Regions from separate parts of the Paenibacillus sp. FSL R7-0179 genome, predicted to be linked through region 3. Evidence: riboswitches for the same ligand, from Rfam matches in the RefSeq annotation. Region 3 holds a riboswitch; each other region holds the start of a gene.
The links. Region 3 has a riboswitch for cyclic di-AMP ahead of MKX63_RS01655 (hypothetical protein). Riboswitches for the same ligand answer to the same signal wherever they lie in the genome.
Positions count from the first base shown of each region.

Region 1: another riboswitch for cyclic di-AMP. It lies ahead of MKX63_RS04200 (3D domain-containing protein); the one in region 3 lies ahead of MKX63_RS01655 (hypothetical protein).
Region 2: another riboswitch for cyclic di-AMP. It lies ahead of MKX63_RS03845 (C40 family peptidase); the one in region 3 lies ahead of MKX63_RS01655 (hypothetical protein).

Region 1 is NZ_JBBOCC010000001.1:974,094-980,117, reverse strand. It holds gene MKX63_RS04210 (HD domain-containing protein) at 1-54, shown strand, start outside; gene MKX63_RS04205 (TatD family hydrolase) at 108-878, shown strand; cyclic di-AMP (ydaO/yuaA leader) riboswitch at 1,078-1,307, shown strand; gene MKX63_RS04200 (3D domain-containing protein) at 1,596-2,756, shown strand; gene rnmV (ribonuclease M5) at 2,918-3,469, shown strand; gene rsmA (16S rRNA (adenine(1518)-N(6)/adenine(1519)-N(6))-dimethyltransferase RsmA) at 3,466-4,350, shown strand; gene yabG (sporulation peptidase YabG) at 4,425-5,333, shown strand; gene veg (biofilm formation stimulator Veg) at 5,604-5,879, shown strand; gene MKX63_RS04175 (small, acid-soluble spore protein, alpha/beta type) at 6,024-6,024, shown strand, end outside.
Region 2 is NZ_JBBOCC010000001.1:900,477-906,500, reverse strand. It holds gene MKX63_RS03850 (C40 family peptidase) at 1-121, opposite strand, end outside; cyclic di-AMP (ydaO/yuaA leader) riboswitch at 126-268, opposite strand; gene MKX63_RS03845 (C40 family peptidase) at 657-1,085, opposite strand; cyclic di-AMP (ydaO/yuaA leader) riboswitch at 1,143-1,281, opposite strand; gene MKX63_RS03840 (hypothetical protein) at 1,494-2,327, opposite strand; gene MKX63_RS03835 (M1 family metallopeptidase) at 2,337-4,352, opposite strand; gene MKX63_RS03830 (YwhD family protein) at 4,457-4,963, shown strand; gene MKX63_RS03825 (AbrB/MazE/SpoVT family DNA-binding domain-containing protein) at 5,056-5,538, opposite strand; gene MKX63_RS03820 (DNA-3-methyladenine glycosylase) at 5,806-6,024, opposite strand, start outside.
Region 3 is NZ_JBBOCC010000001.1:396,111-402,134, forward strand. It holds gene MKX63_RS01650 (WD40 repeat domain-containing protein) at 1-619, shown strand, start outside; cyclic di-AMP (ydaO/yuaA leader) riboswitch at 856-1,025, shown strand; gene MKX63_RS01655 (hypothetical protein) at 1,161-1,613, shown strand; gene MKX63_RS01660 (hypothetical protein) at 2,172-2,378, opposite strand; gene MKX63_RS01665 (family 43 glycosylhydrolase) at 2,397-4,055, opposite strand; gene MKX63_RS01670 (AraC family transcriptional regulator) at 4,150-5,088, shown strand; gene MKX63_RS01675 (hypothetical protein) at 5,167-5,367, opposite strand; gene MKX63_RS01680 (ABC transporter permease) at 5,408-6,024, opposite strand, start outside.

The DNA.
Region 1 (6,024 bases), 580 kb from region 3:
CAGAAAGCCCTTCCACAGCTGCCGGCGTCCATCGCAGAGATTTTTGCCAAATAACCGATCAAGCTTGGAATTATAGATACAATAACAGGCCGAAAGGATGTAATGTAATGCAGTTATTCGACACCCATACCCATCTGGACGCTCCACAATTCGACGAAGACCGCGAAGAGGTCATTGCCAGGGCACTGGAAGCTGGCGTCAGTAAGATGATCAACATCGGCTTTAACCGGGACACGATACCGACGACCATGCAGCTTGCCGAGAAATATGATTATATTTATGCAGCTGTTGGCTGGCATCCTCAGGATGCCATCACGATGAAGGACGGAGATCTGGAATGGATCGCCTCCCTGTGCACTCATCCCAAGGTGGTTGCCATCGGTGAGATTGGACTGGATTACTATTGGGACACCTCCCCTAAGGATGTGCAGCATGAAGTATTCCGCAAGCAGATCGGGCTGGCCCGTGAGCTGAAGATGCCAATCTGTATTCATAACCGCGATGCTCATGAAGATGTGATCCGCATCCTACGAGAGGAGAAGGCAGGCGAGGTTGGCGGCGTAATGCACTCCTTCTCCGGCAGCTGGGAAAGTGCCAAAATGTGTCTTGATTTGGGCTTCCATCTTTCTTTTGGAGGACCGATTACGTTCAAGAATGCACGTGTGCCCAAAGAGGTGCTTGCCCAGACTCCGCTGGACCGGCTGTTGATCGAAACCGACTCCCCATATCTGACTCCGCACCCCTTCCGGGGCAAGCGAAATGAGACTGCTCATGTGAGACTGGTAGCGGAGGCGGCCGCGGCAATAAAAGGGATTGAATTACAGGAATTGGCGGAAATTACGTATGCGAACGCACTGGAACGATTTGGAATACTCTGAAAACGGGAGTAAAAGCGGTGAAAAATGAAGTATAGCGGATATATTAAACTTTTATAACGGAAAAACGGCCGATTATTACAATATTTTAATCATTTTTTTACGTAAACGTGGTTGAATCGTCCTTTACAACATGTATCAAAACAGGATATCATCTTTTCAGTGCAGTGAGCTGTTGTAACTGTGACAGTCACTAATTTCATGGATCGTCTCGCTGAGTCTCCGGAAGTGGAGAATGGGGGAACCAATAATGCTCTGCCGCATGAACGTACAAGAGTACTAACGCAGAATTGCCGCAGGCATTATTTGATTTCTTTACGTGGTCTTGGGGTGAATTTGAGGGCAACCGCCGTGAGCGGGTGACCTGAGATAGGGCGTCTCTCTTATGTCCGAACCCGACAGCTAACCCCGTAAGCGCAAGTAAGAGAGGAAACCTCGTGCATAAGCATTCCGACGTATTCGACACCGGGAAGCCACGAAAGAGTCCTCTATGAACTCTTTTTTAGGCTTCTTTTGTTTTGAATAATGAGGATGCTCCCGGCATACTGTTATATAACAGATCTCCGGAGTACCTATGCCGAGCAGGCGATCCATGAGCAGGAAACGCTGAAGCAAGTGCGGGCGTATCCTGTTGCAAACTCAAACCTAGTTTCGTCAGAAATGATACAGTCTACCTTGATATAACTTGGACGACGGGGCTATGTAAGGAGGATGGAAAGAGTGGGCGTATTCCAACCAGAGGTATCCCATGATTCGCAATCATCCAGCAGGTCTTTCGCATTACGGTTGAAGCAAGTAAATCCCCGCGTAGTTTTACTTGCCGGTGTGGCATCGATTGTTATCGCACTGTTAATACTGCTGTACGTACACGGTCTGAGCAAAAAAGAAATTACCCTAGTAATAGACGGACAGGTACAGACACTGGAGACGCGGGAAACGCTGTTCAGTGATGTGCTGGCTAAGGAACAGATTACGCTGCAGGCGCATGATGAATTATCTATTGGCCTTAGTGATGAAATAAAAGACGGCGACCGTATCGTGATTAACACTGCGCAAAAGTTCGCTCTTACCGTAGACGGAAAGACCGAGACGTTATTTACGACCGAGGATACCATTGGTCAGGCCATCAGCAAGCTGGGCTACAGCCTGGAAGGCTTAGACAAGATTTACCCTTCGCTAGACACCGCAGTATCTGCAGACATGGAAATCAAAATTGTCCGGATTAACAAGCATGTGGTCCAACGGACAACTAATTTGCCTTTCCGGGTCATTAAGACAGCAGACCCCTCATTGACCAAGGGAACCGTAAGAGTGGCACAGGCAGGTAGGCCTGGCGTAATGATTCAGCACATCGAGAAGATCTATCAAGATGGCGAGCTGGCATCCATGCGCATGATCGGCAAGGAAGTACAGACGGTTACCAAGGACAAAGTCATTGCCATTGGAACCAAGCCGCTTCCTAAGCCCGTCGTAGTTACTGCCAAAGTCTCCAAACCTGTAACAACCTCCAAGTCATCTAAAGCCAGCGCAAAGGCCAGCAATGTTACCAGTAAGGCTGGTGTGGATTTCGAGTATAAAAGAATGATCAAAAACGTATCCATGACCGCGTATTCGTCGCAGGAACCGGGTATTGGAACACGTACTGCCTCCGGCACACGCGTAACGGAAGGCCGCACTATAGCTGTAGATCCCAGTGTTATACCAATTGGCTGGTGGGTGTACATTGAAGGATTAGGGTTTCGCCGAGCAGAGGATACCGGCGGTGCCATCAAAGGCAACAAGGTGGATGTCTATTACGATTCGCTGAGCCATGCCCGTAATTTCGGCCGCAAGTCGCGCACACTTTATGTGATCGGACCTGTGAAGCCGGAGCTGAACTAAAAGTAATGTCTTTTGCAAATTAACGGTTAATACGATATAGTGAGGGAAGCACTTACGGAATTTTAGAGAGCTGCCGCTCATCACTTATACATTCTTTAGCCAAAAAGAAGGGGAGCGAATCCTCTTCTTTTTGCGTTCTGGAGTAAGGAGTAAAATTATTTATGATTAAAGAGCTAATTGTGGTTGAAGGGAAAAGTGATACCGTTGCCGTTAAGCGGGCGGTTGAGGCCGATACAATTGAAACCGGGGGTTCGGCAGTGGATAGCAGGGTCATTGCCAAGATCAGGCTGGCCATGGAGCGCCGGGGTGTTATCATTCTTACCGACCCGGATCATGCCGGAGAGCGAATCCGCAAAATCGTCGCGGCCAAGGTGCCGGGCTGCAAGCATGCCTTCATCCCGGAGAAGGATGCTACCCGCAAGGGGGATGTCGGAATAGAGAATGCTTCGCCTGAGGCTATCCGCCATGCGCTGGAGCATGTACATACCTCCTTCGAGGGGGCACCGGCTATCATCGGGCTGGATGAACTCATGGCCGCAGGGCTGATGGTGCATCCCCGGGCGGCTGAGCGCAGAATGCAGCTTGGCAATCTGCTCGGTATCGGTTATTGCAATGGCAAGCAGCTGTACAAACGTCTGGCGATGTTCGGCATTACCCGCGAAGAATTCGCGCAGGCCCTCGCCCAAATTGATCAGGGAGGCATTACTTCATGAGCGGTATCGAGAATATCTCGTCCCCAACAAGAACCAAAGCGATAATTCAGCGTTACGGATTCTCCTTCAAAAAAAGCCTGGGCCAGAACTTTCTGATTGATCAGAATATTCTGGATAAAATCGTGGATGCCGCCGGACTGGACAGCACAGCCGGTGCGCTTGAGATTGGGCCGGGGATCGGAGCACTGACGGAACGGCTGGCGATGACAGCCGGGGCTGTCACTGCGGTAGAGATTGACCGCAGGCTGATTCCGATTCTTAGAGATGTCCTGTCGCCATATTCCCATGTGAAGATCCGTAACGACGATGTGCTGAAGGTGAATCTGCAGGAGCTGTTCGCTGAGGATTTCGCGGGCAGGGACCGGGTTAGCGTCGTAGCTAACCTGCCGTATTATGTGACTACTCCCATCCTGATGAAGCTGCTGGAGGAGAAGCTGCCGCTGGATAATATCGTAGTCATGATCCAGAAGGAGGTTGCTGAGCGTATGGCGGCGTCTCCAGGCGGCAAGGAGTACGGCAGCCTGAGTATTGCCGTCCAGTATTACAGCGAGCCTGAGCTGGTCTGCATGGTGCCGCGTACAGTCTTCATCCCGCAGCCGAATGTGGAATCGGCTGTGATCCGGCTGAAGGTCAGAGAACGTCCACCGGTAGAGGTAGCGGACGAGAAGCATTTCTTTGATGTGGTTCAGGCCTCCTTCACCCAGCGGCGCAAGACGATTGCAAATAATCTTAAGGCCCGCTACTTTCCGGAAGAAGGGCGGGAGCGCCTGGAGGCGCTGCTCTCCGAAGCCGGAATTGAACCGTCGCGGCGCGGCGAGACGCTTAGCATTGAAGAGTATGCGCGGCTCAGTGCGGTTCTTCTGGCCGCAGGTATCGCATAGAATACAGAAAACCCTCCCGGTGGATGAACCAACCGGGGCCTTTGCCCATAACATGGGGTAGAGGTGGTGTTGTAATGAATCTAGGAGACTTGGTCATTCGTAAATCCTATGGCGGCGATGTGACCTTCCGGGTAGACAATATATTGCAGAATAGAGCAGTCATTAAAGGCACGGAGTTTCGTCTTCTGGCGGATTCCCCGCTGGAGGATCTGGTTCAGGTGCCTCCTACACGGGTTACCGAGCGGGGAGCGCGTGCGCAGATCAAGGCAACAGAATCACTAAGCTGGCTTCGTAAAGACCGGCAGATCCAGAGCCAGCGGAGCGGTGAGAGCGTATCGGGGTCTACGGGGACCTGGGGCCCATCTCCGAAGGAGGCGGCTTACTTTGAAGTGCCGGGCAAGGTCCTGCATTTGGACGGGGATGCGCTCTATCTGAAGAAGAGCCTGAGCCTCTACGAGCAGCTGCGTATACCGGCGGAGGGACATCACGTCAACGAATCCAAAATGGCGGAGACGCTGTACCGTCTGCTGCCCCGAGTGCGTCCTGATATCGTAGTGATTACCGGCCATGATGGAGTACTTAAGCAACAGCAGAATTATGATCTGTACAGTCTGAGCAGTTATAAGAATTCACAGAATTTTGTGGCAGCGATCCGGGTGGCCCGTGAATATGAGCGAAATTTCGATGCCTTGACGATCGTAGCCGGAGCCTGCCAGTCGCACTTTGAGGCTCTTCTGGGCAATGGTGCCAATTTCGCCAGCTCCCCGGGCAGAATACTCATTCATGCTCTGGACCCGGTGTATATCGCGGCCAAGGCCTCTTTTACCTCCATCCGGGATACGGTGAACTTAAGCGATGTACTGAGCCATACGATCAGCGGCAATCAGGGGATGGGCGGAATAGAGACGCGGGGCAGCTTCCGGATCGGAATGCCCCAGCTCCAGAACCTGGCTACGCTGAAGGTTGCACCTTCCGTGCTGTAACCGGGCAAGCGATAACTGAACAGGTCGAAGGAATAGGGTAAGCATTCGTGCTTATCCTATTTTTGCTGTTAAGGAAGCAGCTTCTGACACAAGATGACCAAGGGAGCAACCAGTCATCATTACAGATAACAAGGTGTTTAGATCAGGACTTTCTTCGCCTAAAAAAATTCCGTTGACAACTTTTTTGTCATCATCTATAATTATTTATTTAATTTGACAAGTGGTTATAGAAGTTGTATAATGGACAAGGAAAGAGGTGGTCGTCAGGCAATGGCTAATAACGCGCTGTTGGAAATTAAACGCAGTCTTGAAGCTCACGTCGGTCATAAGATCACGTTGCGGGCTAACGGTGGCCGTCGGAAGACCGTTGAACGCACCGGTGTCCTGGAAGAAACGTACCCTTCTGTATTTATTGTCAAACTCGATCAGGAGCAGCAGACATTCAAGCGTGTCTCCTATAGCTATGCCGATATACTTACTGAATCTGTGGAAATCACAGTTACCGAAGACGATGGGCAGATGCGGATTATGTATATCAAAGCTTAGCGTCATGACAGTCTCCCTTGCAGGGGGGCTGTTTTTTGCATGTTGGGGTCTTCCTGAATTCTGCTGAATGACACTGGCCTTCTGGCTGCATACTATACAGGCAGTACGTTCATCATAGAGCAGCATACAAGGGAGGAATTCGTAA
Region 2 (6,024 bases), 500 kb from region 3:
ATTTGGTTCCGATGGCTTTGTCGATCACTTTATCCATTTTGGAATCCGCGAAAGCGCTTCCTGCTCCGATGGTGAAGATAATGGACAAGCTTAGTACTGCGGCTGCTAGCTTCTTCTTCAAAAGTAAATACCCCTTCCAATGCCTACGAGGTTAGCTTAAGGGTTCGGTTGAAGGTCCCCTATGACCCCTCTTAGAATAGGAGGTCAATTCACCCAAAGTGGTTCCCCCGTTTCCCTAATTCATTAGGGAACTCGGCACGACTGTTGATTAGGATTAGCGGTTCATTCAATACATGACAAAACCTTTGTTAAAAGCGATTCAATAATTACAAAAATGTTACTAAAAGCTCACTGCGATAATTGTAACAAAGACTAAAGCGCTTGGCAATCACTTATAACATATTAATGCATCTTTTTTGCTGTTTTTTAGAGTTATAGCCCTTTCGGAAGACTCATAACTATGCGCAGGCATTATTTTATATGATTTTTTCTTTGTTTTTGCAAGAAAATGCTGTTTCAAGGCTGTAGATTCGGGTAAAAGGTAGAATAAGGAAAAGGAAAAACCCGGAAATGATTACGGCAATAATCATCCCGGGCTCGTATAAGTTACATTTAGTTGTTAGAGGCTGAAATATTCGGGGTATGCTTCAAAAGGTTCAATCGTAAGCGACAGCTTGGTAGGCTGTTGTGCTCATTACTCGTTTGGCGCCAACGTAGCGGTTGGCCCAGTAGGACTGGCTCATCGAACTGATGGTTACACCACGTGAACTTGAGGACTGTGCGAACTTCCCGTTTCCAACATAAATACCGACATGGGACACTCCGTTACCCAGGGTATTGAAGAACACGAGATCACCGGAACGCAGATTGCTCTTAGATACACTTGTTCCAACTTTGTACTGTGCTTTCGAGGTGCGGGGCAAGGAAAGTCCTACATTCTTGAACACATACTTGGTAAATCCGGAACAGTCGAAGCCGCTGGTGGTTGTGCCCCCGGTTTTATACGACGTCCCAATGGTTTTTGAAATCACAGTATCCATTTTGGAATCTGCGAAGGCACTGCCTGCTCCGAGTGTGAATACCATCACAAGACCCAGCGCTGCTGCGGTGCATTTTTTCTTGAAATTCTGACTAATCAAAAGATGTACTCCTTCCAGGGCCTGCGAGGTTAGCTTAAGGATTCGGTAGAAGGTTCCCCTATGACCCCTCTAAAGCGAGATCAATTCACCCAAAATATGGTTCCCCCACTTCCCGGTGCAGGGAATTCGGCGTTTTATGCACCAGAACAGTGACTTATCGGCATTGATTAAATTGCAATAGTTACGGAAGATTTTGCTTTAAATATTACAAGTTTGTTACTACTAGTACAGCCATCATTGTATCAGAGGATTTACTCTTTTGCAAATGCTTTTGTCCTCCGGTTCATGCAAAAAAGAGTCCTGCTCCCTGATAAGGGGCTGTGACTCTCTTTAGTATGCCGCTTCAGCAGCTTATTATTGTGGAAATGATTTACTGGACCAGAGATGGTACTGGGCAGCGATTCCCCACATGTTGAACAGCGTGGAGGGCAGCGGAGCGGCCTGGCGGAGCATAATAGCCGGCAATCCGGGATAGAACAGAGCAGAGGCGCTGCAGAGCAGAATTACGGCCAGGCTTCCCGCTCCCAGAATGACGGATATACCGATCGAAGGCATCAGCATCTTCAGACAGATCAGCAGCGAGGAGAACATGCCGTTACCTGCGGTATAGCCGAACTGCATATAGAGCAGAAGCTTGCGGACAAGGAAGAGATAGAGCAGCCAGCCTAGCACATAAGGCACCAGCTTGAGCAGGAGCTGTACATCGAGAACGCCGCTAAGCAGATGACGGTACATACGCGGAAGCAGCCAATAGAGCGGCAGGAGGGTTAGCGCCCATTCGGCTATGCCGAACACCAGCATCGGTAGCCCATATTTTCTCATTCCGGGAAAAAAGAACAGTCCCCGCGCTCCGGCGCGCTCCTGGTGAAGCTCATGCAGCAGCCCTGCACGGATAAAGGGAGTCACCAGCAGCCTTAGCACTGTCAGCGCCAGCAGCATCCACAGCCAGTGCTGCACGGCAGGGTCGGTGCGCAGCGCGGTCTGACCTTCGATATAGTACAGCAGCCTGCCTATTCCGCTGCCGCCGGCATTCGCATCCGGGTAGCGGAGCAGGACGGGGACAACCGCGCTTTTAATGAATTTGTACAGGAAATATCCCCAGAACAGCCGGTAGATAAATAGCAGAATCAATATATAGAACTGCTCTTTCATACTGATCCAACCGCGGGCAATTGAACTTTTCACCATTCCTTCACCTCACCAGACAAGAGTTCCGAGCAGGGTTTCAAGCAGAGTAGATGCGCTAAGCGTCCAGCGGGAGAGTGTACGCGGCTCAAGCTCCGCCATTCTGAAATTATTTAGATGCCTGCTCTCCAGCAGAATGGAATGCCCCGGATCGATCTCTGCGGAGACCAGCGGCGCTTTATACGCTAACTCGAAGGAAGTAGACTTACCCTCGCCATTCCAGTATTGCTGCACAGTGTACCCGTCTGCGAAGGTGAATTTCACGGGAACATCGGGGTACAGGCTGCCTTTATTGCTTACATCGACCACAGCGCTATAGCGGCTGTCCCCGCCATCGTTGTTGTCCCGTCTGACCGTGAGCCTGATATCGTCAATGGCGAAGTCGGGTGCACCGCCGCTATAGACATACCGTTCAAAATAAGTCTGCCAGGATTGCTTGGTCACTTTCTCCACAACCTTCTGGAAGTCGGCGGTGGACGGGTGCTGGAAGCGGTATTTGTGCACATAGGCGGCGAGGATGGCATCCATATTCTTGGTCCCCGTGATCCGTTCAATATCCTTCAGCACCAGCTTGCCCCGGATGTATACATTGCGCGTGTAGGCGTCATCACCAGTATATTTCCAGGTCTCCAGCTTAAGCGGCTGGGAGGAGGACACCAGGCTTGACTGCAGCGGGAGGCTAGAGACCACACCGTATTCCTGTTCCATCAGCCGGTCTTCGGCATAAGAGGTGAAGCTCTCATCAAGCCAGGCTTCTTCGAATTCGTTACTGGCCACCAGGCCGTAGAAATACTGGTGCCCGATCTCGTGGATGATTGTCCGCTCCAGGGAAGTGCCCGGTGAAGTGTCCATGGCGCCGAAGGCGGTAATCAGGGTCGGATACTCCATTCCTCCGGCCCCGTTGCCGGACTCCGGCGGGACGACAATCGATAAGGTGGAGTAGGGATAAGGGCCGTACCACTTGCTGAATGCCGTCAGTGCAGCCTCGGCCGCCTGGAAGTAACGCTCCTGGAGATGCTTATGCAGCGGGTCCAGATAGAGCTTAATCTTCACCCCGGGTACCTGCGGTGCGGAGAAGGCCTTCTCCGCAACCACGAAATCAGGCGATGCCGCCCAGGCGAAGTCATGGACGTCATCTGCATAGAACTGATAGATCTTGCGCCCCTTTACAACCTTGGCGTCCCTCACCGGAAACCCGGTTGCGGCGACCTTATACTCGGGCGGGACAGAAATCGATACATTGTAGATCCCAAAATCACTGTAGAACTCGGAGTTGCCGTGATACTGGTGCAGGTTCCAGCCTTCTTCCTTGAGTCCTCTTCTGCCGGCCGGTTCATAGACACTAAGCTTCGGAAACCACTGGCCGGCCATCACGAAGTCGCCAGCGGTTCCCATCCGGGCGAAAATTTTGGGCAGCTTGACCTCGAATTTAAGCCTTACCGTCACGCTCTCACCGCCGTTCACCGGCTGCGGCAGATGGACCTTGAGCAGTGTTCTGTCATTGACATTGCCGTCGTCCGGCTGCACATATTGTGTGCGCTGCATTAGCGAGACGCCCTCGGAGGTCCGTAAATCTGTCAGGGTAATGCTCCCGTAACCCCCTGCAGGCATGGTGTCACCGCGAAGCGTACCCCCGGACTCCTTCATGAAGGTGGTGCTGGCGGATGCGAATGCATTGGGATACAGATGAAAGTAGAGCTCCTGGACCGGCTTTGCGCCCGGATGGGTCCAGGTCAGCGTCTCGGAGGCGGCCAGGGTCTCCTTATCGGGCAGGAGCTCCACATCCATGTGGTATTCAACCACGCGCTGGCTTAAAGCCTCTGTCTCCGATGTGTAGATCGTATCGGAAAGATCGGACTGCACGGGCTGCTGCCGGGGGATAATGGCGGGGGACTTGGCCTCTTTTGGAACAGAGGCAGTCCATACGGCAGGGCTATGCCCTGACAGAAACCATATTCCGCCTCCAAGCAAGGTGAGGACAGCCAGGACTGCGAAGATGAGGGTATACCTTAATGAATGTGGCTTCATACTATGATTCCTCCCGTGACAAGCATCTACGGGATGTATATGTTTGCAATCGCCGCATTATTAGCTAAAATTAAATAATTAGTGAATGGAAAGGATGTGCACATGTGGATAACGTACAACCGGAGGGCAAAAAACAAATTGCCTTGAATATTGTGAACGCCAGAGCCAAGCATAAAGGCTTCGGTGCAGGCTCGATTGATCTGAACAATGTATCGCCTGTCATTATTGATCAGGGCATCGCCGTTATCGATATCGGTGCCATGCATGCCAAGAGCAAAGTGGAGAAGGGGATTAAATTCTCTATGAACCGTGAGGATGTTCCGGCGGGAAGACAGGTATGGGTCGTATGGGTCGCCGTTGACCGTACCCCGGAGGGGCAGTTCTACGGCGGAATTACCGCCTGTGAGATGTGGATTGACACCGAAGCGCGCCGCGGCTGGAAGATTCTTGCGGATCATGTCAATAAGCTGGATGCGGCCTTGAAGCGAAAGCTTATTCTGGATGGACTTGGAAGTACCGAGCGGGCAGCGCTGAAATCCCTGCTGATGGCCCATAATGAAGAGTGGTGGGCCGCTTCCCCTGAGGAGCTGAAGGCCGCGCTGTCGGACTAGAAGATCATGTATAGGCTTGTCCCAAAAATTAAGGCTTGGCCCCGCCGGGGCCAAGCCTTATCTGATGTCTAAGCAGGGATGAATGAATAACGTTACTGCGGATCTGTTCTGCCGGAAGTGTTCAGCTTGCGCTTGAGCTGGCTGACTCTGGCTTGACTGATGCCAAGAACCTCGGCAAGCTCCTTCTGGTTGGCATAAGGATGATCTTCGATCGCTTTCATAAGACGCAGACTCATTTCTTCGGTCTTGCTTCTCCGTCCTCCGCGTGCCGGCTCGGGATGCTCTTCTGCTGAACTTGGGGAGGCATGGATGGGTTCTGATCCGCGATCGGGGTCACTTAGCTCCTTCAGACAGGTATTGCAAATGAACTGATCCTTATAGTAGGTCACATGATCAAGACTTCTGCAAAAGGTGCATTCTGTGGAGGTGTACTTTCGGAGGACAATGATATCCTCATCCAGTATAAAAAATTCGATAGGATCCCCAATGTCAATATTACGTGTCATGCGGATTTCTACGGGAACCACAATTCTTCCGAGACTGTCTAAGCTTCGGATCATGCCTGTATCTTTCATCCCATGTCCCTCATTTACATCTTTATATTTTTTGTAGATATATATGATTATAGCAGTAATTGTAAGTTAAGAGAACGGGGGAAGCGTATACAAATAGGGGGATTTATTGTCATTTTATAGGAGTGTTTATCATTTCTTGGCGTCTGAGGGTGCGGAAATCAAAAATCGAAGAAAAACCTCTCCGCCTGGGAAGTCCCAAGAGAGAGGCTGATTAGGGTTCTCTTATTAATACCCAATATACCACAGCCGAAACAGGGGTATAGGTCTTTAGAACAGCTTATGGGGCTGTGCCTGCGGATCGCTGACCGAGACATAAGGATTGCCCCGCAGATAGAAGCGCCAGGGGCGCCCGGCATACTCTTCTGCATAAGGAATATTGATGCGCGGGGCCTGGACAATATCCAGGGACTCCGGGTCTTCCCCCTGCTCGATGCTCAGCGGGCCTTCCGGCAGATCGAATCTGGAATGGTTAAGACTCTTGTCAAT
Region 3 (6,024 bases):
CGAAGAATATAAAGCAGATGAGATGGAGCATATTGAAATTGACATGCCGCATGGTGCCGTCTCACCGGACGGAAGATGGATTGCCTACGGCAGCCAGGGCAGCGACCATCTTTTATATGACACAACTTCAGGACAGGTTCACTTATTCAATCCGGAATCGAGCTACCCGCACTATACTATATTTACGAAGGACCAGCATAGCGTATGGTACAATGCCTGCCACTTCTATAATGGCGTTACCCTCGCCGTGTCCCTTGAAGATGCGGAAGCAGGCAAGCTTCTGCCAGATCAGGAATATCCGCTTGTCAACGAGGAGGCCCGGGTATATGCGGCGGCAGCGCTGAAGGACGGTGTTGTCATTGGCGACGCCTATGGCTACTTGACGCTCATTGACCTAGAGGGGCGGGAGCTGTGGCGTTATTATGCCGGAAGCACTATATCAGGCTTAGCTGTCAATGCGGATGAGACATTGCTGGCCGTGGGGACTTATGGAGGGATGCTGCATTTCCTGGACCTTCATGCCACCGAGCGTAGCGGCTATGAGATTACAACAGGAGCCGTTCGTGAGGTGAAGCGGATTATTGCCTGGAAGAATCAGAAGGTTCCGCTGTGGTGGTAGTCTAATACAAGGGGCCTTCATCCCCACCGCCGTCTGCCAAAAATAAAAAACAGCGCTTGAGCGAGATAAATGGCGGATAATCTGCTACATATAGGTGTTTTGGCTTTCCTATGCGCAGCTATTCAGGCATTTGCTGAAAACAAGGCGAATAGCACTCTTTTCCATTTTTACAAACCCCCTCCGAAGAGAGTATGATTCGTGTTGAAAGCAAATGAATGCATTCATGAAAATGAGCATATGCATGCACGCTGAATTTCCGTCATGTGGAAAACGGGGGAACCATCCGGCCGTCAGGCCGACTTGGGGTGAATCCGAAGGAGAATGCCACGCGCAGGTCTCCGGCAGGTAGGGCGACTCTCACCGTCCGAATCCGACAGCTAACCTCGTAAGCGTAAGGAGAGAGTCCTGATCCGCCAAGCTTTTGTGCCAGGCGTCTTACGCCCTGTTACCCACAACCGCAGGCAGAGGTCCTCCTCTGCCTGCGGTTTTTTGCGCGCTGGAATGAACTGCACAGTATAGATTCTGAAAGGAACGTGACCACATGCCTGACCCCTTACCGCCCAAACTGACAGCTGCTGCCGGGTTCAACCACTACACCCAGCAATATAGCGGTCCCGTCTATGCGCTTAGCTGCCTGCTGCTGGACAAAGGCGCCCGCGCCGAACAAGCAACCACCGCCACCTTCGCTGCCCTCCATCCACTGTGGCTGAAGGGCAGCCTCACTGGAGACAGCGCTGCTGCGTCTGCTTACAGAGAGTGCATCCGCCAATGTGCCGCGCTCGCGCGGAACCATAGCCGCTCCGCTTCTGTGCTCAACTGGGACGATCACGTTGCCAGTGCCTTATGGTACGGCATCCAGCTCCCCTTGCCCGACATCAGCCAGATCCTGGAGTGCAGCATCCCCGAGCTGAAGGCCCGGCTTAGAGGAATACGCGAACAGATGGCAGCCGCACATTCGGCCTTGCCTGCGGTCCACCGCCCTTCGGCGGGATGAGACTGGGAATAACGCGGGATTCGTGGGATACAGGAATGAGTGCGGCGGAACGAGTTGGCTGTGGCGGAATTAGGATACGGATGCGGCAGAAGGAGTCTGATGTGGCGGAATCAGGATACGGATGCGGCAGAAGGAGTCTGATGTGGCGGGCGGGCTGCGGACTACAAATCCGCTATTTCGGCAAATGAGACTGTTCTGAAGTCCATGCGGACTGAGAGGCGCTTAATTAACCCATTCTGCCTCATTTGGCGCTCCAAACAGCCCGTTAACGTCCTCTCAGTCCGCAACGGGGAGATAATCGGTCTTTTTCACAAAATAAAGGCCTCTGAGTCCGCCTACAAAACAAAATCCGCCCCTCAAAATGGGGCTCTGGCTTCGATGATGACTGAGGTACTTTGCGGGACCCCACAGCATATCAAAAAAAGCCGCAGCATCCGCCGCGACTTAGTCCTTGACTCTCAGCGCCATCACGCACCCATACTGTGCCTGGCTCACCTTTCATAGCTCAACCATCCCATGAACCGATCCTGTCTCCGCCAACTGTTCAGTACATAGAACTCAGCTCTTGCCTTTCCCGCTCTTACCACCCTTGCCGCCCTTGGCAAACCGCCAAAAAGCCATACAGCAGCCGAGTAATCCGGCTCCCAGCATTAGGGTCTGTAACGCCCCCAGCCATGTCGACTGATCCGAGGGGATCAAGCTGCTGACAATAATGAGCAGGATAGAGGCCCCAACCAGCATTGGGGTTTGTCTGCTTTTCTTCACAACCATTCACCACTCCTGTTAGTAATTCTTCACTCTATAGTACTCGAAATCAGCGAAGGAGTCATGCTGGTGGGCATCAACAGAACCGATGAAATTGAACAAGCCTGTAAATCCGCCGATCTCCCCCGGCTCCCCGTTCACGCCTTCATCCGACAGATAGAGAGCATCGATATTCTCTACAAAAGCTTGCCAATCCCCGTTATCCCCCAAGCGGTAAAGGATACTCGCGATGCCTGAGTGGTAGATCAGCTTGAGCTCCGCTGTGTCTTCAGGGACTGGAATGTAATGGTGGACCCGCTCGGTGCGTTCCCCCAGCTTGGCCTGCAGCACAGATAGAACAGTGCCCTTTGATTCGGAGTGGGTCAAGTGAACGTACAGCCAATTATTCGAATCATAGTATAGCCCCATCCCCGCCGTTTCCGAGTAATGATCGGGATGAAACTCCACCTTGGTCTGAACTTCATAATGAAGGGAGGTAGCACGTGTGGCCAACATCGCCGGATTGATCTGCGAGAAGAAAGAATTCTCTCCATGAATGCGCAAGTAACCGGGACGTTCAACCGTATTCACCCATGCTGCTTGCTGGTCCCGGTATGGAGTCAGAAAGTGAAGATCATAGTGCTCCCGGTTAAAATCATCAAATACGTCATGAGAGAGTCTGTCCCCCTCTAGTTCAACACCTGTTAACCCCTCAACCTCCATTTTGGCTACATTCGATCCGTCCTTCATTTCCAGCCAGCCGTCCTCTGTCCAATGCATTTTCTGTATAGAGGTTTCACGGCCTAATGGGTTTAAAAGCGTTCCTTCCACAGGCCGTGACATTAAATGGGCAATGTACCATTCGCCTGTTTGGGTTTGAACTAATGAGCCGTGACCTGCTTTTTGCATGATTGAACCTGGATTATACATCTCAAAATGCCCGGCATCCGGATTGCCCAGTGAGAATAGATGACGCGGCGAGGAAGTGATAATAGGCTCTCCCGACGGATGCGCTTCATAGGGGCCAAAAATATTCTCCGAACGTCCCAGCTCCACACCATGAGCATAACCCGTTCCGCCAGCTGCTAATAGCAGATAGTACATATCTCTATATTTATAGATCTGCGGTGCTTCCGCACAGCCGCGGCTGGTGAAGCCTTGCGTCACCCGGTGCCATTGTCCAGCGATCTTCCCCACATTCAAATCAAATTCAGCGATCACAATATGTCCAGGCGCCTGATACCCTTCACGGGTCTCCCATTCAAGAATGGACACATAGTGTTTGCCGTCTTCATCATGAAAGAGCGCCGGATCGAAACCGATGGATGTCAGATAGATGGGCTCCGACCAGGGTCCCTGGATATCTTCTGCCCACATGGCATAGGAATCCGAGTTAAATTCACGGCCTGCCATGTTTAACATATGTGAATAGGCTAACCAGTACCGGTTCGTCCTGGAATCGTAGGAGAGATGCGGGGCCCAGATCCCGGCTGGAGTATTTGTGCCTCTTAGATTCACTTCCCCTTTATTCAGGGCAAAGGCCGTCAACTCCCAATCCGCTAAATCGTTTGACTTGAAAATTTGAATGCCGGGATTCCAATGAAACGTAGATGTCGCAATATAATACACATCATCTACTCTAATAATAGAGGGATCTGGTGCCATTCCAGGGATTATAGGATTATTAATCTTCGTCATTGATTTGCTTCCCTTCGCTGTTTAGCCATATTATTTACCCTTTTCCTGTTGTCTATGTATATTATAATAACTAGTAACGTCCTTATGCGATGGGATGATTACGGCTAGATTTACCCAAATCAAAGGCAGGTGCTGCAAATTGGAACAGATGAATAGCTATCTCACAGGTGCACAGACGCTGCTGTTGCCGCGCATTGATTGGAATATACGCTTTTTTGGCGCACATACACAGACCGTTCCTGCCGATTGGAGCATGACGACAGAATCCCACCATGCCTTTGAGATTCTAATTGTGCTGGATGGGACTCAGGAGACAAGGATGGATTATGAACAATTCGTTGTAAACCGTGATGATATTCTGCTGATTCCGCCCGGGTTCGAGCATACGAATAAATGCATTTCCGCTGCATCGATGACTTATTTTTGTGCTCATTTCGATATAGACGAGCCCTCCTTGCGGATGCAAATCATGAAAAACTGCGACTGGGTCTATACGCCCTCCAGTTCGTATCATCCTAAGCTGAAAAAGTGCCTTCAAAAATGGATAGATATTCTGCATGAGCCTGAGCTGTCGTTCACCAAAGCGAAGCTAAAAGCACAAATGGTCCTATTCGAATTATTGGAGGTGCTGATAGATATCCAGCCGGTCCAGACGGAGATACGTGCTAAGCAGTCCATGACCACTGCGAAATACGCCAAAGAAATTGCCGAAGCCATCAAGCGGGCTTTCAAGAAAAATTGCACCCAGGGAAATTCAGATTACACCCTTCACATCCAGCCCATCATCGCTGCGCTTGGGATCAGCCCCAACTACGGATTAGAGGTATTTCAAAAAATATATAAAATGTCGCCCCGTACCTATCTGTCAGACTTAAAGCTGCAGGAAGCCAAAATATTACTCCAGCAGCCCAGAATATCTTTAAATGAGATTTCAAACCGTCTAGGCTACAAGAACCTCTCCCACTTCAGCAGACAATTCAAAAGATGGACGGGAGTTAACCCTTCTGACTTTCGTAAAAATAATGGTGTATAGCAAACACCCATCTGCCTTTATGGGGCGGATGGGTGTTTTGTTGTTGCGCGCTTTATATATCATGGCTATAGCTTCGTCTTATTCGCTGCGTTTCTTAGATTTACCCAGGGTCACAATCGTCATCATCATCCCTACCAGGCCCATCCCTAACAGCAAGCCTTGCGAGAAATCCATCACATTGCTTCCGTTAGGCTGAATGAACTGGCTCGCAGCAATGGCTGCAATTGAGGCCAGAAACAACGTAGACACCTGTTGATTTTTGAATTGTTTTTTAATCATATGAAACACTCCTTAGTATAGTTTTATTTTAAATACAATCCTAGATTTTATAAGCCTTCATCGCTTTTCTGATCTCCTTGATGCTAGGGCGCTTGCCGTACATCAGGACGCCGGTGCGGTAGATCTTGGCGGCGAGCCAGCCGAAGAGGAAGGTTGTCGCCAACAGGATCGCCAGCGAGACCATGATCTCCCAGAAGGCGACCTCCCCGACCCCGATCCGCAGCAGCAGGCTGAGCGAAGAGGTGAACGGCACGAAGCTGGCGACCTTCACCAGCAGGGTATCCGGGTTCGAGATACTGAACAGCGGCAGGTAGAAGCTGACGAAGCCCAGCATCATGACCGGCATCACGGCCTGTCCCAGATCCTCTGTCCGGCTGACAATTGAACCTACAGCGGCGTACATCAGGGCGTATAGGAAGTAGCCCAGGATATACAGGATGAAGCCATAGACGATCATGCTTACATTAAGCTGTCCCAGATTCAGATCGAAATCGCTCAGGATCGTGGAATTATGCGGCAGCATCAGGTTGACGGCGATGGCAGCCGAGATAATGGCGATCTGCATCAGGCCGACGAGGAAGATTCCGATGACCTTGCCGAACATCTGGGTGAGTGGCGAAGCGCTGGTGATGAGAATCTCCATAATGCGCGAGCTTT